Linked DNA regions of Mucilaginibacter paludis DSM 18603. The protein of the gene in region 1 interacts with the protein of each later gene in a pairwise test. Links are inferred from orthologs where the notes say so. Each region holds a gene or a part of one and is shown in the gene's direction. Other genes may lie near its edges.

What was found.
Region 2: the proteins of def (region 1) and MUCPA_RS29270 interact in binary tests that used the Escherichia coli proteins (3 or more experiments, as listed by UniProt). The link is inferred for Mucilaginibacter paludis DSM 18603 from one-to-one orthologs.

What each region holds. Positions count from the first base shown.
Region 1 is NZ_CM001403.1:3,657,224-3,672,490, forward strand. The notes cover bases 8,370-11,351. They hold def (peptide deformylase), read left to right. Parts: upstream 8,370-9,565; coding sequence 9,566-10,138; downstream 10,139-11,351. Other genes in these bases: MUCPA_RS15540 (ligase-associated DNA damage response exonuclease), read right to left, coding at 8,370-8,456; MUCPA_RS15545 (Fic family protein), read left to right, coding at 8,566-9,366; MUCPA_RS15555 (carboxypeptidase-like regulatory domain-containing protein), read right to left, coding at 10,240-10,878; MUCPA_RS15560 (NifU family protein), read right to left, coding at 10,999-11,277; MUCPA_RS15565 (Mrp/NBP35 family ATP-binding protein), read right to left, coding at 11,308-11,351. Also shown: MUCPA_RS36150 (ATP-binding protein), read right to left, coding at 1-891; MUCPA_RS15515 (helix-turn-helix transcriptional regulator), read left to right, coding at 1,080-2,036; MUCPA_RS15520 (hypothetical protein), read right to left, coding at 2,133-3,044; MUCPA_RS15525 (glycoside hydrolase family 10 protein), read left to right, coding at 3,404-4,936; MUCPA_RS15530 (SDR family NAD(P)-dependent oxidoreductase), read right to left, coding at 4,946-5,698; MUCPA_RS15535 (ATP-dependent DNA ligase), read right to left, coding at 5,746-7,359; more of MUCPA_RS15540, read right to left, coding at 7,356-8,369; more of MUCPA_RS15565, read right to left, coding at 11,352-12,390; MUCPA_RS15570 (transglycosylase domain-containing protein), read left to right, coding at 12,501-14,654; MUCPA_RS15575 (NAD(P)H-dependent oxidoreductase), read left to right, coding at 14,723-15,267. UniProt on the Escherichia coli protein: Removes the formyl group from the N-terminal Met of newly synthesized proteins. Requires at least a dipeptide for an efficient rate of reaction. N-terminal L-methionine is a prerequisite for activity but the enzyme has broad specificity at other positions.
Region 2 is NZ_CM001403.1:6,897,124-6,912,382, forward strand. The notes cover bases 10,620-13,593. They hold MUCPA_RS29270 (aspartate-semialdehyde dehydrogenase), read left to right. Parts: upstream 10,620-11,589; coding sequence 11,590-12,597; downstream 12,598-13,593. Other genes in these bases: MUCPA_RS29265 (NAD-dependent epimerase/dehydratase family protein), read right to left, coding at 10,620-11,369; MUCPA_RS29275 (ribonuclease E inhibitor RraB), read right to left, coding at 12,654-13,028; MUCPA_RS29280 (hypothetical protein), read left to right, coding at 13,139-13,593. In the rest of the region: MUCPA_RS29225 (IS4 family transposase), read right to left, coding at 441-1,646; MUCPA_RS29230 (NAD(P)H-dependent oxidoreductase), read right to left, coding at 1,916-2,527; MUCPA_RS29235 (LysR family transcriptional regulator), read left to right, coding at 2,632-3,537; MUCPA_RS29240 (hypothetical protein), read right to left, coding at 4,103-4,396; MUCPA_RS29245 (carboxypeptidase-like regulatory domain-containing protein), read right to left, coding at 4,446-7,181; MUCPA_RS29250 (hypothetical protein), read right to left, coding at 7,303-8,403; MUCPA_RS29255 (DUF2442 domain-containing protein), read right to left, coding at 8,416-8,640; MUCPA_RS29260 (YebC/PmpR family DNA-binding transcriptional regulator), read right to left, coding at 9,371-10,096; more of MUCPA_RS29265, read right to left, coding at 10,413-10,619; more of MUCPA_RS29280, read left to right, coding at 13,594-13,921; MUCPA_RS29285 (hypothetical protein), read left to right, coding at 14,067-14,945; MUCPA_RS39035 (transposase), read left to right, coding at 14,942-15,259.

The sequences.
Region 1 (15,267 bases):
GTAAAAAAGGTAGTTACACTTAATTTTAATAATCACAATATTATACGCTTCGCTTACCTGCAGGCCTTGGGCTAAACTAATTTTTGCCTTATCCAAAGCTCCATGCTGTATGTACATAGCCCCTAATTTGCAATATGCCATACCGAGCCCCAGCCGTTCGCCCATCTCCTGATGGATGGCGACGGCTTTTTCAAAGTCGCGTTCAGCCTCTTTAAATCGTTTTAAATACGTATATACTTTAGCCCGGCCATAGATGGAAAACGCAAGCCCGCGGATATCGCCGGTTTGCTCCTTCATTCTGATGGAAAGCTCTATAATTTCAAGTGCCTTTTTCGCGTTTTTTTGTTTAAGATACACTCCCGACAGTGGATTATAAGCGTTGGATTCCAGGTTGCTGTCTTCCGCTATACGGGCGGTTTGCACCGCCGACTCATATGATTTAATGGCATTTTTTTCATCACCAAAATACTCGTAGATAGTACCCAATGATTTTTCTACCCGGGCCTGGTTATGATAGTCGTTGTATTTACGATAGGTTGCCAAACAATCAATCAGGTAAATAAGGCCCAGGTGAAAATTGTCGGTTTTATAAAAAATACCCGCTATATTATATTTAGCATCGGCTATACCTTTATCGTCTTTTAAATCTTCAAAATATTTAATTGCCTCTTCAGACATGCTGAGCGATTTATCGTACTCGCCTTGTATCATCTTAAACAATGCCAGCCTGTTCAGGCATCTCCCTATAAGTTCCTTATTTTGAAGTTTGTGGCTCAACAATAAAGCTTTTTCGGCAAGTACCTTGCTTTGCGTTAAATTGCTGGTACGGCACGCGTACGCATCATCCAGCAGCGAATTAATCTGCTTATGGATATCTTCGGTTGAAGCCATATAATAAATTTTATCAGGTTTAATATACTATTAAAAATTGGCTAAGCAAATGATATTTATATAGTTATATAAATATCAAATTTGGTTTCGAATTTAAAAATTCACATTGTTATATATACACCTAACCTGTTGGATTATTAAATGTTTTAAATGAGGCCGCTTTGTTATATTATTAAGAACTTTAACTCATGAACCGGATAGACCGTATTGCCGCTATACTGATACAGTTACAATCGCGCAGGATAATCAAAGCCCAGGATATTGCCAACAGGTTTGGCATCAGCTTGCGAACAGTTTACCGCGATGTAAAAACATTAGAAGAAGCAGGGATACCTATTATTGGTGAAGCCGGTGTGGGATACTCAATTATGGAAGGCTACCGGCTACCGCCTGTGATGTTTACACGCGAAGAAGCTATTGCTTTTTTAACAGCCGAAAAACTGGTTGAACAGTTAACCGATTCTGCCAACAGCACCAATTACCGGTCGGCCATGTACAAGATAAAAGCTGTATTGCGCACAACTGAAAAGGATTTGATTGAAAACATGGATACCCATATTGAGGTATTAAAAGGCAGGCGACAGGGCAGCTCCAACCCCGACCTTATCCAGCCCCTGCTGAAAAGTATTGCCGACAAGAGAGTGATCCGCATGGCCTATTTTGCCTACCACCGCCAGCAAAAAACCGAGCGCCACGTGGAGCCGGTGGGCGTATTTTATTTGGAGGGATTTTGGCACCTGATAGCTTTTTGCCGTTTACGAAACGATTTTAGGGATTTCAGGCTTGACCGCATATCGGGCATCGATTTAACTAACGAAACGTTCAAACAGGAACATCCTCCCCTAAAGGAGTATCTTAAAAAAATGTACGAAGGCAGAGACCTGCACGAAGTAGTGATCCGGGTGGATAAAAAAGTCGCGCCCTATTTAACCGACCAGAAATATTACAATGGGTATATTTCTGAACAGCAGATTGACAACCGGGTGGAGATGGTTTTTCTTAGCTCTTCGCTTGAAGGCTTTGCCCGCTGGTACATGATGTATGGCGATATGGCAAGCATTGTTAAGCCTGCTACATTAATTGAGCGGGTAAAAAACATTGCCGACAATATTGCTGCCCAGGTATCTCAAACAGTTACAGTTTAAAATTCAATGCTATCACAAAAAAAAGCCTTACATCAAATTGATAATACAATTTTGATGTAAGGCATCGCATACCACTGTGGGGTACTAATAAAATTCTTATTTTAAAGTAAAGCTACCCTTACCCATGGTATAACCGTCGGAATAGAGTAGAACCGTATAAGCGCCTTTTTGGAACGATCCGGGGTTAACCCAGTCAATACTGTAACCGCTGCCGTCGTCTTTGAAATCAATAGCGGCTTTAAAAGTATATTGAAAATTCTGCCCATCGGCCTGAAAATTGCCCGAGTCATCCTGGGTGATCAGATTTCCGGTGGGGTCAATTAAACGCACAAAAACATCGTGCATGCGTTTTTCGGCTACTGGATTACCCGGGATAGTAAAATCTATCTTAATTTTTTTTGTTACGGCTGCACGGTTTTTCTCAACTTCCTTTCCGCTTGATTTTACCTTTAAGGGGGTAATGTTAATACTGCCTATTTTTAATGCAGAAGCAATTTGCACCTTGCTGTTCAAATCTTCGTTTTGTTTTTGAAGAGTTGTTGCTTTTTGGCTTACAGTAGTCAGGTTATTTTTTAAAGTATCCCTTTCAGTAGTTAACGATTCGTTTTGTTTTTTTAGCTCCTCAATATCGGCAGTATACTTGGTAACAAAGTAGCGCAATTGTTTAACATCTTCCTGAGCTTTGGCCAGTTCAGCAACAGTTAACTTGCCCTTATCAAGCTGCCTTCTTAATTCCTGGATCTTAACCTTAAGCGAATCGTTTTTGGCCTGTAACTCGGCCGACATTTTCGTCTTACCGGCGTTAACCTGTTCTATTTGTGTTTCAAGGCTATCCAATTCGGTTTGCAGCCTCGTTTTTTCATCGTTTTGATAAACTATCTTTACTTCGTCGTTGTTTTTCTTCAAATACAGGTAAACATCAGTCCCCAATAAGGCTACAACAACTACTATTAAAAAGTAAATAACGTTCGAGTTTCTTTTAGGTGCGCTATCTGTTTTGTTTTCCATACTCTATATAATTTAAGTTGTGGTTAAGGCTAAAACGTATTAAATTAAAAAATGGTGTATTGATTGTAATGTTTCCTTTACGATAAAGCCTCTAAGATATATTTTTATAAGTCTTTTTTTAAATTAAAAAATTGCGCCGGCCATATTTTGAAATATATCGCGCAAAAAAACACCGCCCCATGGTGTAAAAATGCACTTGCAAATAATCATTACAAAAAAACTGCAGCTTTGTTTGGTAGTGATGTATGATACTGATTTACATTAACCATTGTTTAAAAACATTCATTAAAACTACGGGGCAATAATAAACCTGCTTTACTAACAGTTTAATATCTTTGCGGCTTTAAATTTAATACCTGATGGGTTTGTCAAAAAAAATGCTCTTCCTTGTTTTCTGTTCTTTCATTCAATTTTTGCAGGCATCAGCACAGGTTAAACCTGATCCTAAAAGAGAGTTCAGAGGCGTTTGGATAGCAACGGTAACTAACATCGACTGGCCCAGCAGCAGTTCATCATCATCATCTACCCAGATCAGAGAATTAACAGACATTTTAGATTCGCACCAAAAAACAGGTATCAACGCGGTCATGTTCCAGGTTCGCCCGGCGGCCGATGCTTTATACGCCAAAAGCCATGAGCCCTGGTCGCAATGGCTAACCGGGGTGCAAGGTAAGGCGCCCAACCCTCTTTACGACCCCTTGGAGATAGCTATTAACGAAGCACATAAACGGGGGATGGAACTGCATGCCTGGCTTAACCCCTACCGGGCAACCTTTTCGCCCGGTAGCAGCGTAGCACCCAACAGCATTGTTAATCAAAAACCGGAATGGTTTTTTACCTATGGCGGGCAAAAAATTTTCAATCCGGGTTTGCCCGAAGTGCGTGAGTATATTTTAAAGATTGTGTTGGATGTGGTTGATAACTACGACATAGATGGCATCCACATGGATGATTATTTTTACCCTTACCCCATTCACGGGCAAAAAATAAACGATGCTGACGCCTATAAAAAATACGGCGCTAAATTTGATAACATTGACGACTGGCGCCGAAACAACGTTGATGTGATGATCAAGATGCTTAACGACAGCATTCACGACCATAAACCTTATTTAAAATTTGGGGTTAGCCCGATAGGGATCTGGAAAAACATAAGGCAAGATCCGCATGGCTCGGAAACCAACGGAATTTCAACCTATTCGGAGTTATATGCAGATACCCGGAAATGGATAAAATCGGGCTGGGTTGATTACATGAACCCACAGATTTACTGGAACCTGGGCCACAAACTGGCTGCCTTTGAAAAAGTGGTTGACTGGTGGAGCGATAATGCCTATGGCAGGCATTTGTACATAGGGCAGGCACCTTATCGTATTATTGAAAATACGAGCGCTGCTTTCAGGCTCCGAACGCAGCTGCCGGATCAAATTAAATATATCCGCAAAAATACCAGGGTACAGGGCAGTGTATTCTTCAGTTCAAAATCGGTAACCAAAAACCCACTGGGCTTTGCCGATTCGTTAAAACAAACTTATTACAGGCACCCGGCATTACCTCCACCCATGCTCTGGCTTGATTCTATATCGCCTAACCCACCTTTAAAATTGGCGGTTAAACTAAAGCCGAAATCGGTTATACTCACCTGGGAAGAGCCCGACTTAGCTAAAGACGAGGAAGAAGTTTACGGCTATGTTGTTTACCGCTTTAACGAAGGGGAGAAAATAAACGTTGACGACCCTAAATACATCCTCCGCATTTTATACAGCGACGAAACCAGCTTTGAGGATACCGCTATTGAAAGAGGGAAAACTTATCAGTACGTAGTTACCGCTATTGACAGGTTGAAGAACGAGAGCTACCCATCAACAGCGGCAACGGCCAATACCAAATAATGGTTATTGTTAACTATTCATCACTGCGCCGCAATTGATATCAATGGATTGCCCGGTAATTGACCGTTGGCGGATGAGGTATTCAACCAGGTCGGCAATTTCTTCGGGCTGGCTCATTCTCCGTAGGGGTACGCTCTGCATAGCGATTTCGTAAAACTCATCCTTGGTCATTCCAATTCCGTCGGCAATCCCCTGCAAACCCTCTTGCGACATTTCGGTATCTACCCATCCAGGGCAAATGGCATTCACCAGGATATTCTCGGGTGCAAATTGCACCGCCCACGAGCGCATCAAACCCAATAGGCCCGCTTTTGAAGCGCAATAAGCCGAATAATTGGCAACGCCTAACCGGGCCAGCACAGATGATGTGATAATGATCTGCTTTTCTTCGCCGGTATTGATCAATTGTGGCAAAAACGTATTCACAAAATTATAGGTACCGGTTAGGTTAGTGGCAATAATGTCGTCCCACCTGTCGGCCTCGCCCCAGTAATTCTCGCCCCCGATGCCTGCGTTGGCAACCAGTCCGTTAATTACCAAACCACCTATCTGTTGGGCCGCTTCCACTAAACTTTCTTTATTACGGATGTCGGCTACCAATATTTGATGGTCGCTCCCCTTTAGTTCAGCAAGTGTTTGCTGTAAGGCCGGCTTGTTGCGCCCTAATAAAATACAATTGTGGCCCTGTTCAGCTAATTTTTGAGCTATTGCCTTGCCAATGCCGCTGCCGGCACCACTAATGATATATGTTTTTGATGCCATTTTTATTTCTGCTTGTATAAAATCCCGAATATAAATAATAGAACCAGCTATCCCAATAATGCCTTCAGGGTTTCTAAAGTATCGGCTTCTTCCATTGGCTTATCGGTGCGCCAGCGTAATATCCGTGGAAAGCGCAGCGCTATACCCGATTTATGCCGCGTTGATTTATTAATCCCCTCAAAGCCTATCTCAAAAACCAGTTGAGGCTTTACGGTACGCACCGGGCCAAATTTTTCAAGCGTATTGCGCTTTACAAAATTGTCTACCTTACGTATTTCTTCGTCGGTTAAACCCGAATAAGCCTTGGCAAAGGGCACCAGCTTATCGCCATCCCAAACGGCAAAAGTATAATCGGTATACAAATCGGCCCTGCGCCCATGTCCCTTCTGTGCGTAAATCATCACCGCGTCTATGGATAGTGGGTCTATCTTCCACTTCCACCAGTCGCCCCGCCTTCTGCCCACCTGGTAGTGAGCACTTTTACGCTTCAGCATAATACCCTCGGCAATCCTGCTCCGGGATTGTGTCCTGATCCGCTCCAGCTCGTTCCAACTCTCAAAAGTGATGATCTCCGAGATCCGGAATATTTCAGGATGCGTGGTAGCCAACTGTAGCTCTTCCAAAATAGCCCGTCTTTCAGTTTGCATTTTGCCCCGGATATCCACGCCCTGATATTCAAGGCAATCATAGGCGATAACAGCCACCGGGCTATCCTCCAATATCTTTTTACTGAGGTTTTTTCGCCCTATCCGGGTTTGCAGCACATTAAAGGGCAGAGGCATCCCATTTTTAAAACTCAATATTTCACCATCTATTACAGTGCCTTCGGGTAAAGCATACAGAAATTGATGCAACTCCGGAAACTTATCTGTGGCCAGGTCTTCACCCCGGCTCCAGATAAAAATCTGCCCATCGCGCTTAATCATTTGCGCCCTGATGCCGTCCCACTTCCATTCGGCCTGCCATTCATCCGCATTGCCTAAAGATGCTTGCAGTTCGTCGGGCGATTTTTGCTTTTCGGATGTTTCCTGAATAGGATAGGCCAGAAAGAAAGGGTAGGGGCGTGACACATCGTCGGACGCGCCTTCAGCCTGAACCAACTGATCAAAAGTATAACTCTCCGGTTCCCACTTACCCATCATGCGGTGGGTTAGGGTTGCCGCATCGTGATTTGAAATATCGGCCAGGGCTTTGATCACTAAACTTTGCGATACCCCAACACGGAAACTACTGGTGAGCAATTTATTAAATACAAAGCGCTCCTGCGTATCCAGCATCGCCCACGAAGCCAGCAGCCATTGTTTGCGCTCCTCTTCTGTTTTGGTATTTAGGCTATTGATCTCGGCTATCCACTCGGTAAGCGTTTTATTACTGCTGTTGTTATTTTGTGGCAGCAGCAAAGCGATGGTTTCGGCCAGATCGCCAACTACCTGGTAGCTCTCTTCAAACAGCCATACCGGGATGTGGGATGCCTCCATGGCCCAGGTGCGTACAAGTGTAGCGTTAATTTGCCGTTTGGGTTTCCTGCCGGAGAAGAGCGCCAGCATGTGCATCTTATCCGTATCGGGCACCGAAAGGAGGTAATCTTTCAGGATCCTTACCTTTTCATTGGTCTTGTTGGTTTCGTCGAGCGAAAGGAAAAGTTGGGCAAAGGCTTTCATAAGGTACCGGCCTCACCCCGGCCCTCTCCAAAGGAGAGGGAGTTATGATCGTTTGTAACCGGGTCATCTGCCTGTGTGGCGGCCACAGGAGCTGTATCTTCTTCGCTTTCATCGTTGCCATACAGGGTATACACCTCGTGGGCATCGAAGCCAATTTCAGATAAATATCGCGAAAAGCTGGCTGTATAACCGTGGGTTAAGTAAACCTTTTCGCAACCGGTAGCGTCAATCGCGCTGATCAAGCCGTCCCAATCGGCATGGTCAGAGAGGACGAAGCCCCTGTCGGCCGCGCGGCGCTTTTTGGCGCCGCGGATACTCATCCATCCCGAACAATAGCCAAAATCATAAGGCTGAAAACGGCGCATCCAGGGTGATCCTACGGATGATGGCGGGGCAATAATGATCCCTTTGCGGACTTCTTCCTTAGGCGTATCTATGGTGATGCGATGTGTTGGATTGAGTTGAATGCCATTTCTGCGGAGTGCTTCGTTGGTGTTTTCGATAACGCCGTGGGTATAAACCTTGCCGATGGAGAGATCCAGGTTCTGCAAAATACGCTGAGCTTTACCCAGCGAGTAGCCCACTACCACGCTGGCGCGGCCTTCCTTTATATTGTTGCACCACCAGCTATTCATATCATCAAATATTTGCGCCTGGGGTTTCCATTTATAAACCGGCATACCAAACGTACACTCCGAAATGAAATGATGGCAGCGTACCGGCTCAAAGGGGGTAGAGATCCCATCGTCTTCTACCTTATAATCTCCGGATACCACCCATACCTCGTCCTTATAACACACCCTGATCTGGGCCGAACCTATCACATGCCCTGCCGGGAACAAAGTGATCTCCACACCGTTCTTCATTATCTTTTCGCCATATTCCACTGTTTGGAGCTGTATGTCGCCCAAGCGGTATAGCAGCACCTGCTCTGATAGCTTATGAGCCAGGTAGCGTTTGCTGCCCCAACGGGCATGGTCAGAATGGGCATGAGTAATCACAGCATCATCCACCGGCTTCCAGGGGTCGATATAAAATTTGCCCTCGGCGCAGTAAATTCCGGTATCTGTAAATTCAAGTAATGGGTTACGTGCCATGTGAATATAAATGGCCGGCACTTAGCCGGGCCATTTGATAACATTAACATTTAGTCAATGTTTTATCTGGCCAGGTATTAAAAACTATAACTAATTTTGTTTTATTAAAATGAAAGACCTGGTTAAACTGATAGCGCGATATAATGAGCTTGGCATAGCCGATGTGATAGACCATGGCCGGTTTACCCTGATCGCTATCGACCATCATTCAACCCGGCTGGAGGGATCAACCCTTACCGAGGTAGAAACACAGGTTTTAATTACTGAAGGCCGAACGCCCAATGGAAAGCCATTGGAAGAAAGCTTAATGGTGACAGACCACCATGCCGCCCTTTTATTTACCCTTTTGAACGCGAAAGAAAAAAAATCACTAACCGTTTCTTTTTTACAGCAAGTAAATGCCCTGGTGATGAAAAACACTGGCAAAATTTATCATACCATTTTTGGCGTTATCGATTCGGCAACAGGAGCATTTCGCAAGGGCAATGTTACCGCGGGTGTTTCTTACTTCCCCAATTTTGACAAAGTGGAGCGTTTAACAAGCGACTTGCTAAAAAAGGTAAATGATGAAATGCGCGCCCCTTTAACTATAGCTGAGCAAATAAACCTCTCTTTTGATGCTCATTTTAACTTGGTTAGTATACATCCTTATTACGATGGCAATGGCCGTACTTCCCGGTTACTTATGAATTATATTCAGGCTTATTACCACCTACCTTTGGCTATTGTAAAAAGCGAAAACAAAGCAGCCTATATCCAGGCTCTTGTTGATACACGTCAGCAGCAAAATATTCAAATATTTCGCGATTTTATGAGCGGTGAATATGCTTTGCTGCTTGAGCTGGAAATTGAAAAATTTGAGGAAATGAAAAATCCGTCAAAGGGGTCTGGGTTTAGTTTTCTTTTTTAACAGTCACAGCCTTGTGGATTGATACGAATTGTTAACGAAATGATTGGCTCAGCGTATTTTATTTACTTACTGCCTTCCAAATTAAATCTATTGGTAAATTTCTTAAATGGTTTGCCATCCTTTTGTTTATAAAATCAACTCACATTCATAAAACCATTAAAATTTCCATCAAAAAATTAAATATCTTATTTTTGCAGTGATGAAATATCCCATTATAGCCTACGGCGACCCGGTATTAAGACGAGCAGCAACAAATATTGAACCCGACGAATATCCACACATTAAGGAATTGGTTGAAAACATGTTCGAGACGATGTATGCCGCCCGCGGTGTTGGCTTGGCTGCTCCACAGGTGGGTTTATCTATGCGTTTATTTGTTATTGATGCCACACCGTTTGATGATGACGAACCCGAACTAAAGGATTTTAAAAAGGTTTTTATCAATGCCAAGGTATTAGAAGAAACAGGCGAGGAGTGGAGTTTTAATGAAGGCTGCCTGAGCATCCCCGATATCAGGGAAGACGTTTATCGTAAACCGGTGGTCCGCCTGTCGTACTACGACGAAAACTGGAAACACCATGAAGAAACCTTTAAAGGATTAGCGGCAAGGGTTATTCAGCACGAATACGACCACATTGAAGGTAAATTGTTTACCGATAAGCTGAGCCCGTTGCGCAAACGTTTGATCCAGAAGAAGCTGACCGATATTTCGAAAGGGATTGTGAATGTGGAATATAAAATGAAATTCCCGGCTGCTAAAAAGGGTCGTTAATGGATTATCAGGTATCCAAAATCAGCCTCACCGAAATAGAGAAATATGTAACGAATGCCCTGCTTAATATGATATTAAGCAGGATAATATAGATTAAAGTATTAATTATCGCTTACGCCGCGGCTTTTGTTACCCTCGCTAATTTCTTTGATTAAAGCACCCCATGCAAAAGGGTTAAACAACGGATTGCTAAGCGACGAATGCTGGTTGATAATAGCATTGTGCTCATCCTGAAAAAAAGCATTTTGAATTTCTTTACTATCCCGCGGAAGCGACCGTGTTAATGATGCGATAGATTTTCCGGTCAGGTTTTTACGTGCTATCTCCAGGTCATCGTCGGCTATTTTTAACGTTAAAAAATCCTTCCTGAATTCGTCCGTCGTAGCCCATGGAAAAATACGAACCACAGGTAAATTGATGGATTGCCCATTTAATTTAACATGCAGCGTATAGCTCCTGTCCTTGGTGTTTGATGGTATTACCACCAGGGTAGAGGCATAACCAATAGATGTAAAACGCAAGGTATCACGCTCATGTGCTACAAAAGAGAAATAACCCTTATAGTTAGCCAAAGTACTCTGCCCCTTAGCAGATAAGTTGGTGATTGTTGCATACGGTATTACGGTGCTGCTATCGGCACTTAATACAACACCAGTAAATTGCACCAGCGGCCTTTCGTTTTTTTGTGCGAAAGCCGATACGCCAATTAAGGTAAACCATATCAAGATCAAACGCTTCATTAATGATATGCTATATTTTGGATGAGTCAATTTGTTAAAAAATATTAAAATCAATATGCAAATTACGCAATTTCTGGGCCAAAAGTATATCCACCTCTCAATAATTTAACACAGTTTAACTTATCTTAGGTTCTCGGGCAAAACTGCCGCTGGATCGTCAATATCCGTCAGGTTAATGGCTTCAACCCCTGTAACTTCCGGAACGGCTTTTTTTATTGCTTGCTCTATGCCTGCCTTAAGCGTCATGATGCTCATCGGGCAAGATCCGCACGAACCCAATAATTTCAATTTTACTACATTGTCTGCGGTGATCTCTTCAACCGAAACATTCCCGCCATCAGTTTCCAGATACGGACGAATGGTATCTAAAGCTGCTTCCACCTGATCTAAAATTGTCATTGCTTATAATTTACTGTAAATATAAATAATTTATTGCATTTGTGCTGCTTGCTGCGGCCTGGCATTCACAATGGCCACCTGCTGGGCCACCCGTTTAGCCAGATCGATAAACGCTGCCGACATCGGGTTATTATCGTCTAATATCAGCGGCTTGCCTGCATCACCAGATTCGGTAATCCCTTTTACCAAAGGGATCTGTCCTAAAAACGGAGCGTTAATTTGCTCAGCAAGCTTTTTACCGCCGCCTTCACCAAAAATATAGTATTTGTTGTTGGGCAACTCTGCCGGAACAAAGTACGACATGTTTTCAATAACGCCCAGTATAGGTACGTTAATGGCCGGCATTAAAAACATGCCTATGCCTTTACGTGCATCGGCCAGGGCAACATCCTGCGGGGTAGTTACAATTACTGCGCCTGCTATCGGGAAACCCTGTGTAATGGTGATGTGGATATCGCCCGTACCCGGAGGCAAATCAACAACCAGGTAATCCAGCTCGCCCCATTCGGCATCATTAAATAGTTGCTTTACCGCGGTTGATACCATTGGCCCACGCCACGGAACCGGCTGATCCGGGTCGGTAAAGAAACCAATGGATAATAACTTGATGCCGTATTTTTCGATAGGCTCAATCCGCGTTTTACCATTTTCCTGGCTTGCCCTCGGTTTGGCACCAACCAGGCCAAACATAATAGGTACCGATGGGCCGTAAATATCAGCATCTATCAAACCCACTTTTGCGCCCGTATGGGCTAAGCCCAGCGCCAGGTTGGCTGCCACAGTGGATTTACCTACGCCGCCTTTACCGGATGCCACGGCTATAATGTTTTTAATTCCAGGTAAACTATTGTTGGCTTGGGTTGTCACCCGGGATGTCATATTAATGCTAACGTCCGCTTCTTTGCTTATAAAATGCAATATCGCGTTGCGGCACGCGTTTTCAATCATGGCTTTCAGAGGGCATGCCGGTGTAGTTAGTATAACGGAAAAGCTTACCTTAAGGCCATCAATGCGGATATCCTCGATCATTTTGAGTGTAACCAAATCTTTTTTCAGATCGGGTTCTTCAACATGGCTCAGTGCGGCAAGTACTTGGTCTGTAGTGATGATCATTTTTAAATAGAATAAATATAAAACAGCTTATGCGGGAGTTTGTTACAATAAAATTGAATGCAGAAAACTGTTGTAAAGATAAGATTATTAGTTTTAGTTAAAATTTACTGATGCGCCGTCTCAACCCTAAATATATCCGTATTGCCGGAATAACATTTCTTTGTTTATTTATAATCGGCCTGATAGCTGGCATTATAGCCTTCTCCAAGCGCGAAAAGTTGTTGCGATCTGCTATCAGCAAAGCTACTGCAAAAGCCAAAAGAGATTATAATTTAGATGTAAAAATAGGTTCTGCCCACTTTTCGGGCTTAAGCACGGTGTCTTTTTCCGGAATTACAGTAGTGCCGGAAAACCGGGATAGCCTGGTAAGCATCAGCAATTTTGAGGTAAGTGTAAAATTATGGCCATTGTTGTTTGGTAATATGAAATTGGCATCGGTTAAGCTTGATAACGGCGTATTAAACCTAAGCAACGTAAAGGGCGTAAAGAATTTTGATTTTCTATTTAAAAAGAAAAAAGACACTACCGACACCCATTCGGGAGGGGATATATCTGTTGTGGCCAATAACCTGATTAACCAGGTACTTTATAAAATTCCGGACGAACTCGATATCAAAAACTTTACCATTAAGTTTCACGACGATAGCATCAACGTAAAGCTGTTAACCCAATACGCGCTGATCAAAAACAGCAACCTCAGCTCGGCCATCATAGTCAACAACGGCGAATCAACGCTGCATTTCACCGGCAAAATGCGTCCTTCGGATAAATACATCGATGTTAAATTTTATGCTGACAACAAAAAGGTGGAACTGCCATTTATCCAGAAAAAATTCGGCATGAAGCTTAGTTTCGATACCATCAGCACCGAACTTAAAAAGGTAGAACGCAGCGATGGCGAAACCCGCATTTATGGTTATTGGGCTGTAAAAAACCTGCTGATCAATCATCCTAAAATAGCATCAAACGATATTATCATCCCTTCGGGCTCCATCGATGCTAACATTTTTATAGGCGAAAATTATGTTTCAATCGATAGTTCGTCGGCCATCCATATCAAGGATGTAACTGCCAACCCTTATATTAAATATACCTTAAAACCAGTAAAAGTTTACGAGGTAAAATTGCATACCGATTTTATTGACGCGCAAAAGATTTTTAGTTCTTTCCCGATAGGTACATTCGATGCGCTCGAGGGTATACAGGTTGCCGGAAAATTATCTTACAATCTTAATTTTTACCTGGATACCTCGAAGCCCGACGATGTTCAGTTTGATTCGAGCCTGAAACAGGATAACTTCCACATTGTGAAATATGGCCGTACCGACCTGAATAAACTGAACGGCCCGTTTGTATATACGCCCTACGAAAAAGGCAAGCCGATGCCCTCGCGGATGATTGGCCCATCGAACCCCGATTATACCCCGATCGGAAAGATTTCGCCATACCTGCAACACGCTGTAATGACGGCCGAAGACCCTACCTTTTTTAAACATAACGGTTTTGTTGAAGAAGCCCTGCGCAAATCAATAGCTATCGACTTTAAAGAGAAGAAGTTTAAACGGGGCGGCAGTACCATATCAATGCAGCTGGTAAAAAACGCCTTTTTAAGCAGGCAAAAAACCATGGTGCGTAAGGTAGAAGAAACGCTGATTGTCTGGATGATTGAAAATACGCACATCATATCAAAAACCAGGATGCTGGAAGTATACTTCAACATTATTGAATGGGCCAAAAATGTTTACGGCGTAGGTGAGGCATCCCGTTATTACTTTGGCAAAAGCCCATCTGAGCTTAACCTTGGCGAAAGTATTTATATGGCGAGCATTGTACCCAAGCCCAAAACCGGCTTATACGCGTTTGAGCCTGACGGTAGCCTGAAGGGTTACCTGGCCAATTATTTTAACAGCCTTGGCAGCATGATGGCAATGAACGGTTATACTCAGCGCGATAGCAGCAACTACGGCTTTTACGATGTAAGGCTCCGGTCGGCATTAAGGCAAAAGGTGGCTACAGTTGATACTGCCGCGCTGGATAAGATGAACCAGGACGATGAGGATAACGATGCCGTCCCGGTAGTACCGCAGCCCGAAAAGAAACCTAATTTTTTTCAGCGCCTGTTTGGTAAAAAAGATACTACCAATAAAAAAGAGGTAATTGATACCGCAGGCAAGAGCAAAAAAGAACTTCGCCAGGAAAGACGCGAACAGCGCCGTAAAGAAAAAGAAGCCAAGAAAAAACTCCAGGAAAACGGGCTTTTTTAGTATTGACATAAGGGTGACCCAAATACATGTTCAAACACCTATATTTGATTATTATTTAGAAAATCACCATGTCTCTGATAGAAAAATTAAACTGGCGCTATGCCACCAAAAAATTTGACCACACTAAAAAGTTAAGTGCTGAACAATTAGAAAGTTTGTTAAGTGCAGTTCAGTTGGCTCCATCATCAATGGGTTTACAACCTTACCGGATATTGGTTGTTGAAGACGCCGAGATCCGTGAGCAATTACGCGAGGCCGGTTACGGTCAGCAACAAATAACCCAGGCTTCACAACTGATTGTATTTGCTGCCGAAACTAACCTTGACGAAGATTTTGGAAAGAAGTATATAGACCGCATAGCCGAAGTACGCGAGATTGGCCGCGAACACCTTGCCGCTTTTGAACAAATGGTTTTAGCGAGTGTTAACGGTCAGGGCGAAGGTGAGAAAATTGTTTGGGCGCACAAACAAGCCTATATTGCCTTAGGCGTGTTGTTAACCGCTGCTGCCGACATGAACATTGACGCATGCCCCATGGAAGGTTTCCTGGCAGGTAAGTTTGATGAAATATTGGGCTTGAAAGAAAAAGGATTAACCACATCGGTTATCGCTAC
Region 2 (15,259 bases), 3.2 Mb from region 1 along the record:
TTGCGAGCGATAGGTCTGCTGTAGGCTCATCGCGTGCGACAGATTTCTCCCTCTGGTCGACAATTGGGGTTGGGGTGTTTCTGCCGTAGTTATTCCGTAGTCGGTGTCCCCACCGACTATGCTATCACCGTTCAGGATTTGCATGGGAAACTCTCTGCACTTTTTAGCCGCTCGCATAGGACACACCCCTCCACCCCTCTCAAGAGCATAGCCGTCAATTTAAGTAGCTGTACTTATATATTGTTGATTTTCAGTAATTTAATTTTTAGGCGCGGTTTGCCCGCATGGGCAAACCTATGTATTTTTACTCTCATATTTTTCGTTTTTTAAGGCGGGGAGGTTTAGATGGCCCCGCCTTTCTTATTTTTGTTTAACTATCTAAATATAGTATTTAAATATCTAATAATCAAATACTTATTACAATTTCTTCTATTTTTAACCTATGTTTTCTGTGCTCTTTTGAAAGGTGCTTTAAGTTTAATTTCTCCAACAGAGCTAACCACTTTGAGCATATCCCTAAAAGACTGCGCTCGCAATTCTTCTTTCGTAGAAGCGATTAGTCGATGCACCTTTAAAACACTAATTTGACCTATCTTACCGATAGCCATGCATATTTTCCAACTCAAAACTGCCCAGATCAACTTACTGTATAATATACTGGTTATACGATCCGAACTTCCTTTGGGGAACGTGTGTATCTTTAAAAACGACTTCCATGCTTTAAAAACCAATTCTATCTGCCATCGCAGGTGATATAACTTTTGGATCAATTCAGCGCTATATTTTTCGCTCACCAGGTTGGTAACAATAAAGTTAAACCCTGCCCGCTCTTTGAATCCCTTACTGGTGGTACTGCCTTTCTTTTTATTGTACTTTTCAGTATTGGCTATCCGCCTTGCCTTGAGCTCTTCACTTACCGGTTCTATTATTATCCTTACCGGCATCTTATCAGCTCCGATATATACCTGTTGATCAAATACGCCGGTTATGCCTTGTAGTTTCGACAACTCTAACTTTTGGTATTGGTCGTCCTTTAATAGATAAATCGTTGTTTTCGGACATAATTTATTAATAAAGAAAGCTTTGACTTTGTTAATATTGTTCATATAACTCAAGTGAGTGTAACCCAGATCTCTCATATATAATACCCCCGGCTGAATTGATGCCTTGTCCAGATGACTCTCACCCTGGTCATTTGCGTTGGCCGGAGTTACTTTGATATCGCTTTTACCACTTTTGATTTCAAATTCAAATTGTACAGATGCTCCCGCTTTCATCCCACTTCCTTTTGTTCCGGGGAATGTCTCTGCAATAACTTCCGGCAACGCGAAACGGGTGGAATCTTTGATACGGATCTCCAACCCTTGTGTTTGTTCTTGCGGTAACTCAACTGCTATTAATTGCTCAAAAACGGCTTGTACAAATTTTGTCATATTGCTGTGATGTCTTTGATGCAATGCCTGCTTCGAAATATCAAGCCCATCCCTCCGCATTAACTGCATACTCATGCCGTTAAACGATTGATCTCCATCAAATAACGCCATATCCAATAGTTCCTTGCCTCCCACTTTTCGTTTGCGTTGTATAGCCTCTGTTTTACGGGCCAGGCCATCTAACACCGTTGGTTCAAATAGTTCCGAACTCATTCGCTCGAATAATGACTGCAATTTTGCAGTTCCGATTCTTGCTCTAAAAAAATTTTATCCCTTTTTTTTCTAAAGTTGACGGCTATGCTCTCAAGAGGGGAATCGCACGGGCCGCCGCTTTTTTCGATCGAGGTACGAGTGGGGGGCTTATGCCGTAGTCGGTGTCCTAACCCAGTACGAGCAAAAAATGGGGTTACCAAAAGATCTCCCCAACCGGGGGAGATTATGCACCTTGGTTTGTTTTTTGGTGTGCATGAGCGCTATGCGGTTTAGAGGGGGCTTTCGCCTATAAATACTTTGCTAAGGTGCGCCTCGTAGCGTTGCATATCCTTGGGAATATCGGCATTCTTTTCTACATCATGAAAATGCAGGCTTTCCAATTGTTGCATGCCGGTGAATGCATTCATCCGGTGGAAACCAAATAAGGCGCCCTCATCAACACTGTGCTGGTTAAAAAATTCGCCGGGTAGGGTAAAGGCTTTGGCTGGCGCGTTCCACGAAGTGGTGATCATGTATTTTTTGCCGTGGAGCATCCCACCGGTGCCGTAGTTGATTGCCGGATTGGCCGACGAGCGGCCATCGCTGTGGTAAATTCCTTTTTGATGCCCTTCTGTAAATACCACATCTATATATTTTTTAAAACCATGCGGCAACTGAAACCACCAGATAGGGGTATGATAGATAATAACATCAGCCCACACAAAATTTTCAACTTCCTGCGCCGGGCTGTAGGCCTCGTTAATATCTGTTGAGCGCAGCTGAAAGCCGGGCTGCTGCTTAAAAAATTGCCTGGTGGCCTCAAATATGGTTTTATTAAAACGTCCGCCGGAGTGGCCGAATATTTGCCCACCGTTAATCACGAATATATTTTGTGCTTTCATTTTGTATTTTCTTTTTAAATTCTCAACAAAGCTACCGCGCCTGTATCCTTAATTAAAATAATATAAATCATACATTTGTATCATAATTATGATAGGTAAATGCGATGGTTAATTTAGAATGGTTCAGAACTTTTAAGGCGATATACGAAACAGGGACGCTAACCGGCGCTGCGGAGGCCCTGTACATATCGCAGCCGGGGGTTAGCCTGCATTTAAGTTCGTTGGAGGCACATGTAGGTTATAAACTTTTTGATCGTTCGTCGCGCAAAATGGTATCTACCGAGCGGGGCAAAATACTGTACAACTTTATCCTGGAGCCACTCAGTAAGCTTGAACAGGCGGAACAGCACTTCCATAAAAGCATTGAAAAAGAGCGACCTACCATCAGCATCGGAATGTGTTTTGAAACCTTTCAGTTTACGCTTGAATCTTACCTGTCGTCCTTACAGTTTAACGTGATCATCAAATTTGGCGATTATCCCGAGATGCTGAAAGACTTAGACAGCGGGATATTAGACCTCATTATCACGCCGCAAAAAGGAGATTACAAAGGCCTGCTTTACAAGCCATTTTTTAAGGAGCGCATTGTAATTATTGCAGGAGCCCAAACCCAAACCGGAGAGTTTAGTACACTGCTGCTCCAAAACGATAAAAATGCAATACACCAATGGCTGCTTAAACAAATATGGTACGGCACAACGGCCGATATGGAGCATCTGCGTAAATTTTGGCATCTCAATTTTGGAAAGCGGCCCGATTTTAAGCCGAATTATATTGTACCTAACATGAGCTCCATTGTACGATGCCTGAGTGGCGGCAACGGCATTGCCGTTATTCCGGATTTTTTATCGAAAAAAGAACTCAATTCGGGTAATATCAAAATCATTTGGGACGGCTTCGAGCCGATAGAAAATACGCTTTACTTCGGCACCAGGAAAAAAACCATCTACGCCGAACAAATTAAACAGATTGAGGAGATCTTTTTAAAGGAAATGATTGACCGGCCGTAGGCAATGATATCGCTACAGAAAACTATCACCGGGATTTGCATAGGTGGTCGGTGGGGACACCGACTACGGGTAATAATGTTATTTCTCCCTTCGGACGAAATGAAAATAGGGGTTGGGGGTGCTTACGCCGTAGTCGGTGTCCCCACCGACTATTATCACCTATCACCGAGGATACCGACGAAGGGTGAAAAACTATCACCGGGCAGGGTTTGCATCAATTGTCGGTGGGGACACCGATTACGGGTAATAATGTTATTTCGATCGAGGTACGAGAGAGAAATCTTTTACGAGTTATAGGTCTGCTGTATACTCATCGCGCGTAAAAGATTTCTCCCTCCGGTCGAAATGACAATTAGGGTTGGGGTTTATCCCGCAGTCGGTGTCCCCACCGACTACCATCACCGGGGCAGGATTTGCATAAGTGGTCGGTGGGGACACCGACTATTGGCAAAAAATGGAGTTATCAAAAAGTCTCCCTACCTGGGAGATTTAGAGGGTCTTTTATCCCGTAGTCGGTGTCCCCACCGACTATTTATGCCAAGCAAAAATCGCTTTAAATCCCTTATCACAACTCCAGCTCCGTGAGCAAGGTATCGATATAAACAAAATACTCCAGCGGCGATATGCTGCCACTGGTGTATTTAGCCCTCACGGCATCCATCTGGCGGTAAACATCAACAGGCAATGAGGCATCCGGGTTAATCTGCCGGATAAGCCTGAGCTTTAGTTCGAGGTTCTTTTTCACCAGGTTGATAATGGTACTCTCTACAGAGCCAAATACCTGCTCCCAGGATGTGATTACCTGTTGCTGGGCATCTATTAAATTTTTAAGGGCAAAAAGCGGGTCGGCTGCTTCCATATCGGGTTCCTGTTATACCCTTAAAATTAAGCCATATACTTTAAATAACCTACTGAACTTTGTATCTGTATACAAAACGACCTATGTTACCATCCGCGTCGATGCCTTCAATCACGGCCCTGTAAGTGCCTTTGGCATCAGCATTATAAAAATCAAACGATGTTGTGCCAGTAGCTTTATCGGTCATTAACCTCGGGTTCCAGTAAATGGTACTGCGCAGATCTGCACGTTGGGTAACGCTTGGCGGGGCAATGTATTTAGGCGAATAAAACTCGCGGCTCATGTCGAATCCCTTAGGGTTAAAGGTAACCAGGTATTTAGGCGGAAACAGATCCGCCAGTTGTTGCTGCGTAATCTTGGTGCCCTTCGGTATTTTTTTGGTATTGATCTCGATAACGCCGCTGGTTTGGTACCGGCGGTTAATACCGCTCACACCATCGTTTAAAAACACTTCAACCGATTCTACTTCCGGAGGGTTAACGTTATTGAGGTAATTATAATCTACCTGCATACCGTTAAAAAATATGGCAACCGGGGTAGTTTTCTTTCCGGCATTGTAATCCCTGGTAATGTAGAAGTTATTGTTATCATAGGTCATGCCCATCACCATCGTTTGGAGGCACATGGCAAAATTTGTACATCCTGTAAACCTGTCGCTGTTGATAGTATGGTCGGCAAAGCTTAAGCCTGTAAGCTCCGGAAAGTCCTGGTAGCCCGGTTTCTTCTCATACACCTTATCCTTAATCTGTACCTCTTTAAGCACGTGCGAATTATTGTACTGCCGTTTGGTATTCTGTAAATACGGATACATTACACTATCGATATTTAAAATTTCATCGGGCGCATTAATGTTGCTGGATATTCCCTGTAACGAACTACCCTCAACCATAATCATCAGGTTGTTATTTTGCGGATTATTGCGCGCATTTAAAATCACTTTAGAAGAATCGGGGATCACCAGTTTGGAGAACTTGAAGTTGCCCGACATATCGGTAGTGGTTTGCACAGAAAAGTTTTTATCCGGCACCTGCAGCCTTACGTTGCCTTTGGCTATCGGCATCCCCGATAAATTACGCAGCGTACCCTTAATCTCCATTCCTTGCTCGGGTAAAAAAGCAATGCGGGGCATCCTGTCGTTCAAAACATCGCTAAACAAAAATCTGCGGTAGCCTTGTGTAAGCATCAGCACATCCAAATCGGCGGCTGTTTGCTCATTGGGGCGGTTAAAATAGTAGTTAGGCTTTTCAATGTATCCCTTCAAATCCGAGGATAACAACAGGCTGGTTAATATGGTAGTTTCTGCATCTTCATTAAACGGAACCTTCGTTTCGTCTATCACGGCTACTGACAGGCTGGCCTCAACCGGTAATGATTTGTTTTTTGCCGAAACCTGCATTTTTACCTGCTGCCTTGGTGCAAAGGTATTTCGTCCGGCTGTCATGCTCAGGTTAAGCTTATCTTCGTTATGTTGTATAAAGGTAATCCGCTCGCTCAAAGGCTCGCCGCTTGCCGAGAATATGGTGAACTGAACAATGCCCGAAGGGAATTTATTTTTAAGTATGGGCGCCGTAAATACCGGCACCTGGAGTGCGGTTTTAGCCGCGTAACAAACAAAACCGCCACACTGCCCCAAAACATACACCAGTTTGCCTTGGTTTTGAGCAAAATAGGCGCTATTGGCCGTTACCTTTAAACTTAAAGTATCCGATTTGGTATTATAAACCGCGAGCGAAATTCCGCTTTGCTTAATTTTAGGTAGCTCGTAACTATTACTTGTACCATCGGCAAAAGTTACATTGGCTTTGTAGGTTTTACCATCTTCAGGCATCAGCAAAAATGAGCCCATACCCAAGTGCTGCGATTTAAAATCAGCTAACACAGCGCCGGTATTATCGGTAATGGTACCTTTTACATCAAGCCCCAACCCGTTTGACCCGATGGCCTTAAAGGCTATCCTGGTACGGATGTTGTTAACCAGGTCGCCTCCTTCCGGAAAAAACTGCATATCCGCCTCGCCTATAGCTGAACGCAATGGGAATACATTGTTCACTACTTTTTTGTTACCCAGATCAATGCTGGTAAAGAGTAAGTTTTTAGCCGTAACAGGCGTTTTGCCCCCGCCGAGCGGGATGTTTAAATAACCGTTGGCATCGGTTGATTCTTTGCCTTTTAAGGGTTTATCCTCGTCGTTATCAATCGTCCAGCTTACTTTTTTATTGGCGTAAGGGTTACCTACGGCATCTTTAAACAAGATACGGGCGGTTGGTACTTTTTGCTGTTTGTTTTTTACGGCATCTAAAAAAGTAACGTGTGTAATCACCTGGTTATCAACCGGGTTGCCTACAGGTACGGTTTTGTTAAAAAAGTAAGCCGGATCAAAATTACGCATCCAGTTGGTATAAGCGCTTAAATGGTAGTTACCTTGTTTATATAGGGTTTGTGTTAACACGATACTGCCCGATGCCACACCATTAAAAACCTGCACTTTTAATGCCTGTACCAACGAATCCCTGCCGCTAACAATATCGATATACATGATCTTACTCAAGTCCGACGGCTGGTGTAAGCCAATGGTTACATAAGCTTTGTACCAAATGGTATCGCCAACGGAATAGTACGGTTTATCCATGTGGAGATAAACTTTTTCGTACGGATGCTCATGTGTAAACTTATTGGTTTTGGCAATGATAGTATTGAGGCTCATTGTATCGCGCTGCGCATACGATGACAAATGAAAAAACGTGATCAGTACGGAAAAGGCAAGTATGTATTTCTTAAAATTCATTCAAAGAAGATTTGTAACAAATAATTATGGGCCAATATACCCATTTACGATATCGCTTAGGGGATTAGTACGCATATTTAACACTTTTTTACATTTGATAGTATAAAGTGATGAATGTTTTTTATTGGAGCCCCCCAGGCCCCTGAAGGGGGAGTTTTTGATTGGCCTCAGTTCCGGGTGGAATGCCCCCCGGCCCCCTGAAGGGGGAGTTTTTAATTGCATCCGCTTCGGATGCAATAATATTTTCGGTGTTTGATGGTTCATCGGTTTGTTTTGGAACTGCGGGCAAACTTTCTGCCGGGGCAGGAGCCGGGCTTGCAGCCGATTTAAACTTGGGTTTGAAGCCTAATTTGGGTGGCGCAGTTTGCTCCACTGGCGGTTCAGACTTTTCTTCAGGAATTACTGGCGCATCCGCAGCTGTGTCAGGTGCTGGACTTGCCGCCGATTTAAACTTAGGCTTAAAGCCTAATTTAGGCGGGGCTGTTTGCTCTGCTGGCGGTTCGGGCTTTTCTTCGGCCGCGTCAGGTGCGCTTTCCGATGCCGGGGTAGGGCTCGCTGTTGATTTAAACTTCGGCTTAAAACCTAATTTGGACGGGGCTGTTTGCTCTGTAGGCGGTGGTGCCGGTTTTTCTCCGGCCGCGTCAGGTGTACTTTCAGGTGCCGATTCCGGGCTTGCCGCTGATTTAAACTTCGGCTTAAAGCCTAATTTAGGTGGGGCTGTTTGTTCTGTTGACGGTTCCGGTTTTTCTTCGGCCGCGTCAGGTATACTTTCAGGAACAGGTGCCGGGCTTGCCGCTGTTTTAAACTTCGGCTTAAAGCCTAATTTAGGCTGGGCTGTTTGCTCTGTTGGCGGTTCAGGTTTTTCTTCGGCCGCGTCAGGTATACTTTCAGGGGCCGGAGTAGGGCTTGCTGCTGTTTTAAACTTAGGTTTGAAGCCTAATTTAGGTGCCTCAGCTTGCTCGGGGGCTTGCAGTTGGCTGATGGCATCAGTAACGGTTTGCTCTGCTATTTTATTTTCGATGATTACCTTTTCAACTTTGGGTTCATCGGCCAGATGGAACTTTCTGCGTAAAGAGTTAAACCAGTATTTTTTAGTATAATCAAAACTCTTTTCGCCCATTTGTGCGTAATGCAATTCAAATTCGGCAAAAAGCTCCGGTTCTGCTACCTGAAACAGTTGCAGGTTTATCTTTTTCTTTTTGAAGAATTCCTCAAACGTCATTATTTGTCAAGTTTATAGGCCGGTAATCGTAATCTCTTCGTTCAGTTTATTCCAGCGGATGCCGTTCGCGGTCAGTATCCAATCATTGCGGTCGTCATCCCCGGCGTTTTGCAACTTAGGGAACCAAGCCAGCGGAAAAGCCTGCTGCTTGCCGCCATCTATCTCAACATAAAGCATCCCGTTCTGGAAAGTTACTTTAATGTCTTTTTTTTGCTTGCGCGATGTGAATATTGCCATAAGCCCCCTCTCAATCTCCCCCGGTAGGGGAGATTTTTTTATTTTAGTTAAATTTTAACCTGACGAAGTATCATGACGACAGCTTTTGCGCACAAAAAATGGGTGTCATGCTGAGCCTGTCGAAGCACGGTGTGGTGGCCTCTACAAGCGGCATTTATTCTCATTTAATTTGCGAGCAAGCATAGTACAATGCGTCTTCAAAAACACCTCGTACTGGGCCGTGCCGCACGTCCTCCGGCAGGCTTATAATAATGTATTGTTAAGGTATCAATTATCAATACATCTACTTTTGCTCCAATAATCAGTATTCTTAACGTACAGCATCGGCACGCTCAATCGCCGCGTGAAGGGCTGTTACTTTTGTCTTGACACAAAAGTAACCAAAAAGTCAAGACTGCCCGATCCTTCCACCCACAGGCCAACTCCCGGCCCGGCGTGCAGTCGGGCCTTTGCCCGCTTTACCTCTGCACCAAAAAACCTACGATTTTCAAACGTCATCTCTGTTTTTTCCGGGCTCGCACGGTAGGCCAATCGCAATGACACTTTTAATACTGGCTGTCAAATAACTTAAGAGAACGTCATGATAAGACACGAAGTAATCTCTACTTAACAAAGCCCGCTCTTCTGTTCGCTCTGTATAGCATAGAGATTGCTTCGTCGTTCCTCCTCGCAATGACGCTGAGGATTAAGTTATTGGTTATGAGTGTGATTTCTATGTCACAATCTCCGCTTATTCTTCCATATTATGGTAAACCGCTTGTACGTCGTCGTCCTCTTCCAGCTTGTCAATCAGCTTCATTACGTCGGCGGCTTGTTCCTCGGTAACCTTGGTGTGCGATTGTGCGATGCGCTCCAGCTTGGCCGATTTTACTTCGATTCCTTTTTCTTCCAAAGCTTTCTGCATTTTGCCGAAATCCTCAAACGCGGTTTGGGCTACGGCAATGTCGTGCCCGTTTTCGTCGGTTTCAATGTATAGCTCTTCTAAGCCGGCATCTATCAGTTCAAATTCCAGCTCTTCCAGGTCGTGGTCGGCGGGTTCAAAACGAAAGATGGATTTACGGCTGAAAATAAAATCGAGCGATCCGGTTTTACCCAAGCTACCGCCTGTTTTAGTAAAATAGCTGCGCACGTTGGCAACGGTGCGGTTGGTATTATCGGTAGCGGTTTCTACCAGTACAGGCACACCATGTGGCGCGTAACCTTCGTAAACCAGCTCCTCGTAGTTTGATTCGTCTTTGTTCGACGCTCGTTTTATAGCGGCATCAACTCTGTCCTTAGGCATATTAACGGCCTTGGAGTTTTGTATAACCGTTCTTAACCTTGAATTGGTATCCGGATCAGGGCCGCCATCTTTAACGGCCATTACAATTTCTTTACCCAGACGGGTAAATTGGATGGCCATTTTGGCCCATCTTTTAAACTTTCTTTCTTTACGGAATTCGAATGCTCTTCCCATTGTATTTTTTGGGTTATTAGTTTTTGTGTTACTCGTTATTGGTGTTCATGGTTAATAGTCCATAGACCATAGTCCATGGACCATAGTAAGATCAAAGTTATAAAATCTACTTTGTTGGTTCATCTTTCGTATGGTCAATAGCTCATCATCCATAAACCATTAGGAAGGCCAAAGTTATAAATCTAAATTAAATCAAAAACCCATAAACTATCGACCACGAACTATCCCCATGGACTAAAAACTATCGCCATGGACTATGGACTATCGACCATGGACTAAAAACTATCCCCATGGACTATGGACTATCGACCATGGACTATCCCCCGTACACTCTTTTTAAATTGCTCAACATATCTTCGGTCATCCTCGGCAAATCAAATTCGATCTTCCAGCCCCAATCCTTTGCCGAATAACTATCGTCAATTGATTTCGGCCAGCTATCGGCTATGGCCTGCCTGGGGTCGTTATCAGCATAGCTCATCTCAAAACCGGGAAGGTGCTTTTTAATTTCCTCTGCTAAGGTGCGCGGCGTAAAACTGATCCCCGCCAGGTTATAGCTTGAGCGAATGGTGAGCTTTTCGGCCGGGGCATCCATCAACTCCAAAGTAGCGCGAATGGCATCATCCATATACATCATCGGCAGTTCGGTATCGGCTGATAAAAAGCTTTGATAGCTGCCTTTTTTGATGGCTTCATGAAAAATATGTACCGCGTAATCTGTTGTGCCTCCACCGGGTGATGCCCGCCAGCCTATTAAACCCGGATACCTGATGCTGCGCACATCAACACCATATTTGTTATGATAATATTCGCACCAGCGCTCGCCGGCCAGTTTACTAAAGCCATAAACAGTGTTCGGATCCATTACGCAATACTGCGGGGTATGGTATTGCGGCGAGTGCGTGCCAAAAACGGCTATCGAGCTCGGCCAAAATACTTTGCCTACCTTAAACTCCACCGCATAATCCAATATATTGAGCAGGCCGGTCATGTTTAGGTCCCAGGCCAGCTTGGGTTTTTGCTCGCCGGTGGCCGATAGCATGGCGGCCAGCAAATAAACCTGGGTAGGTTGGTGCTTATCAAAAATATGATGCAGGTTCTCTTTATCCAGCACATTTGAAAACTCGAACGGGCCGCTATGGCGTATGGCATATCCCGGATCGTTAATATCGCAGGCAATAACCTGCGCGGCACCATGCACCGCACGCAGGGCCGTAACCAGTTCGGTACCAATCTGGCCGTTTGCACCAATCACTAAAATCTTTTCGCTCATAAATACTTAGTCCAGATTTGATGGCAAAGGTAAAAAATTGACGGAAATGAAATCAATTTTAGGGGCCCCGGCGGCGGCTATTTATGAAGTATTTAACCGGGTAGTTAATATACTTTGTTTATAGACTATGCATAATTTATTAAAATGTTTAGCATCAGGCAAAAAATTCGCATATTTGGTTCCTGTTTTAATAATCTTATATCTCAAATTTTAGTTTAAAATGAAAGTCGCAGTTGTAGGTGCCACCGGATTAGTGGGCACCAAAATGTTGCAGGTTCTTGAAGAACGCAACTTCCCGGTTACAGAATTGATTCCCGTAGCTTCTGAAAAGAGTGTTGGTAAAGAAATTACCTATAAGGGCAAGCAATACAAAATTGTATCTATGGATGAGGCGATCAGCAAGAAGCCGGACATTGCACTGTTTTCTGCCGGCGGCGGAACTTCGTTAGCGGATGCGCCACGTTTTGCCGAAGTGGGTACTACCGTAGTTGATAACTCATCTGCATGGCGTATGGACCCCACCAAAAAATTAGTGGTGCCCGAAGTGAACGCTGATGTTTTAACTGCGGATGATAAGATCATCGCTAACCCCAACTGCTCTACCATCCAGATGGTGGTGGCACTTAAACCGCTGCACGATGCCTACAAAATCAAACGTATTGTGGTATCAACCTACCAATCGGTTACCGGCACGGGTGTAAAGGCGGTAGACCAGTTAATGAACGAGCGTAAAGGCATCGACGGGCCCAAAGCCTATCCTTATAAAATTGATTTGAACGTGATCCCCCAGATTGATGTTTTCCAGGATAACGGATACACCAAAGAGGAGATGAAGATGATCAAGGAAACCCAAAAGATTATGGGCGACGACAGCATCCGCGTTACCGCTACCACCGTGCGGATCCCGGTAATGGGCGGCCACTCCGAGTCGGTTAACATTGAGTTTGAAAAAGATTTTGATGTGGAAGAAGTGAAGGCGCTGTTAGCCAAATCGCCGGGCGTTATTGTAACCGACGATATTGCCAACCTAAAATACCCTATGCCGCTTGACGCACACGAGAAGGACGAAGTTTTTGTAGGCCGCATCCGCCGCGATGAAACACAAGCCAATACCTTAAACTGCTGGATAGTGAGCGATAACCTGCGTAAAGGTGCCGCTACCAACGCCGTACAAATTGCCGAATACCTGGTGGCTAAAAACCTGGTTGGCGTTCCGGCTGAAGCGTAAGATTTACATTTTGATATGATGGATAGGGATGACTGGGAGGTTATCCCTATTTTTATTTAACGGCCCTCTACCTCCCAGCCGTCCAAGATACAATCGTACTGATATCCAGCATCCCACATGATTTGGTTCCATTGATTAATAGCTTCTATCTCCATTAAAACGGGACTGCTAAATCCTCTGATTTCGAAATGTTCATCATAATCCCAGACTTCAATTTCGGTGTATTGAGGATAGTTCCCGCATAAATAGTCCCTAAAAAGAGTAGCCTTATCTTCTGTATCGGTCACGAAAAAGAAATTTACAGGCAGTTGATCCGTTGGCTCAATCCCATCGCTATAAATTCTTTTTAAAACATCTTGGTTTACTTCTAAATGTATCTCGTTTTCGTAATGTTCTTTGGTGAAAACAGTATTTTGTTTGGTGTTTGCCATGGCAGTCTATTTAGGAATGAAAGATACGTGAAAATTAAACATTACCTTATGGTGGCTCAACAAATGAACAGGAAGATTATACCTATTTTTATCAGCAAATATTTCAACGAATGAAACCCATCCTTTTAGCAGCTTTTATTTTTTTTGTACCCAATAATTTGCTTGGTCAAAATTTAACATCTAAAGGCATTGAGGCTGATCTATTACAAAGTTTTAAGAAGATTGCTTACTGGGCAGAAAAAAGGTATTCAAATTACGACGAGCAAAGTGATAATAAATTAAGACAGGCGAATGATGTTTTTGGTAAAAAGCTAAATGAATATGCGAAAAAATATCCGGCTACGATAAACGAACCGTTCCTGTCGTTATGCAAAGAAAACTTGGGGATTGAAACATCCAAAGATAGTTTATTCAGAATTTATTCGTGGGATACACAAACAGGCGGCACCATGCATTTTTTTGCAAATGTTTTGCAATATAAAACCGGTAAAGAAACCAACGCGGTATTAGATACCGCACGCGGCGATGGCGATAACCGCCCTAACTACAATAAAATTTACACGCTGAAGGCAAACGGAAAAACGTACTATCTGGCAGTAAGCCTATCCATCGGGTCTTCCAGAGATTGCGGTCAGACTATACAGGTCTTCGAAATAGCCAATGGAAAATTAGATGACAAAGTAAAACTCATCAAAACTAATTCGGGCATGCATAGTCAGTTAAACATTGCATACGATTTTGGTTCTGTAATTGATTGGAAAGTTAGGCCAACCATTAATTTTGATGAAGCAACACAAACGATATTGCTACCGCTTGTTGATGGCAAAGGCGCGGTGACTCACAAATTGATTAGCTATAAATTTACAGGTAAATATTTTGAGAAGGTGAGATAGAACATTGTTCGCTTTGTAATCGCTTGCATAGGACACACCCCTCCGCCCCTCTCGAGAGCATAGCCGTCAACTTTAGAAAAAAAAGGGATAAAATTTTTTTAGAGCAAGAATCGGAACTGCAAAATTGCAGTCATTATTCGAGCGAATGAGTTCGGAACTATTTGAACCAACGGTGTTAGATGGCCTGGCCCGTAAAACAGAGGCGATACAACGCAAACGAAAAGTGGGAGGCAAGGAACTATTGGATATGGCGTTATTTGATGGAGATCAATCGTTTAACGGCATGAGTATGCAGTTAATGCGGAGGGATGGGCTTGATATTTCGAAGCAGGCATTGCATCAAAGACATCACAGCAATATGACAAAGTTTGTACAAGCCGTTTTTGAGCAATTAATAGCAGTTGAGTTACCGCAAGAGCAAACACAGGGCTTGGAGATCCGTATCAAAGATTCTACCCGTTTCGCGTTGCCGGAAGTTATTGCAGAGACATTCCCCGGAACAAAAGGAAGTGGGATGAAAGCGGGAGCATCTGTACAATTTGAATTTGAAATCAAAAGTGGTAAAAGCGATATCAAAGTAACTCCGGCCAACGCAAATGACCAGGGTGAGAGTCATCTGGACAAGGCATCAATTCAGCCGGGGGTATTATATATGAGAGATCTGGGTTACACTCACTTGAGTTATATGAACAATATTAACAAAGTCAAAGCTTTCTTTATTAATAAATTATGTCCGAAAACAACGATTTATCTATTAAAGGACGACCAATACCAAAAGTTAGAGTTGTCGAAACTACAAGGCATAACCGGCGTATTTGATCAACAGGTATATATCGGAGCTGATAAGATGCCGGTAAGGATAATAATAGAACCGGTAAGTGAAGAGCTCAAGGCAAGGCGGATAGCCAATACTGAAAAGTACAATAAAAAGAAAGGCAGTACCACCAGTAAGGGATTCAAAGAGCGGGCAGGGTTTAACTTTATTGTTACCAACCTGGTGAGCGAAAATATAGCGCTGAATTGATCCAAAAGTTATATCACCTGCGATGGCAGATAGAATTGGTTTTTAAAGCATGGAAGTCGTTTTTAAAGATACACACGTTCCCCAAAGGAAGTTCGGATCGTATAACCAGTATATTATACAGTAAGTTGATCTGGGCAGTTTTGAGTTGGAAAATATGCATGGCTATCGGTAAGATAGGTCAAATTAGTGTTTTAAAGGTGCATCGACTAATCGCTTCTACGAAAGAAGAATTGCGAGCGCAGCTTTTAGGGATATGCTCAAAGTGGTTAGCTCTGTTGGAGAAATTAAACTTAAAGCACCTTTCAAAAGAGCAC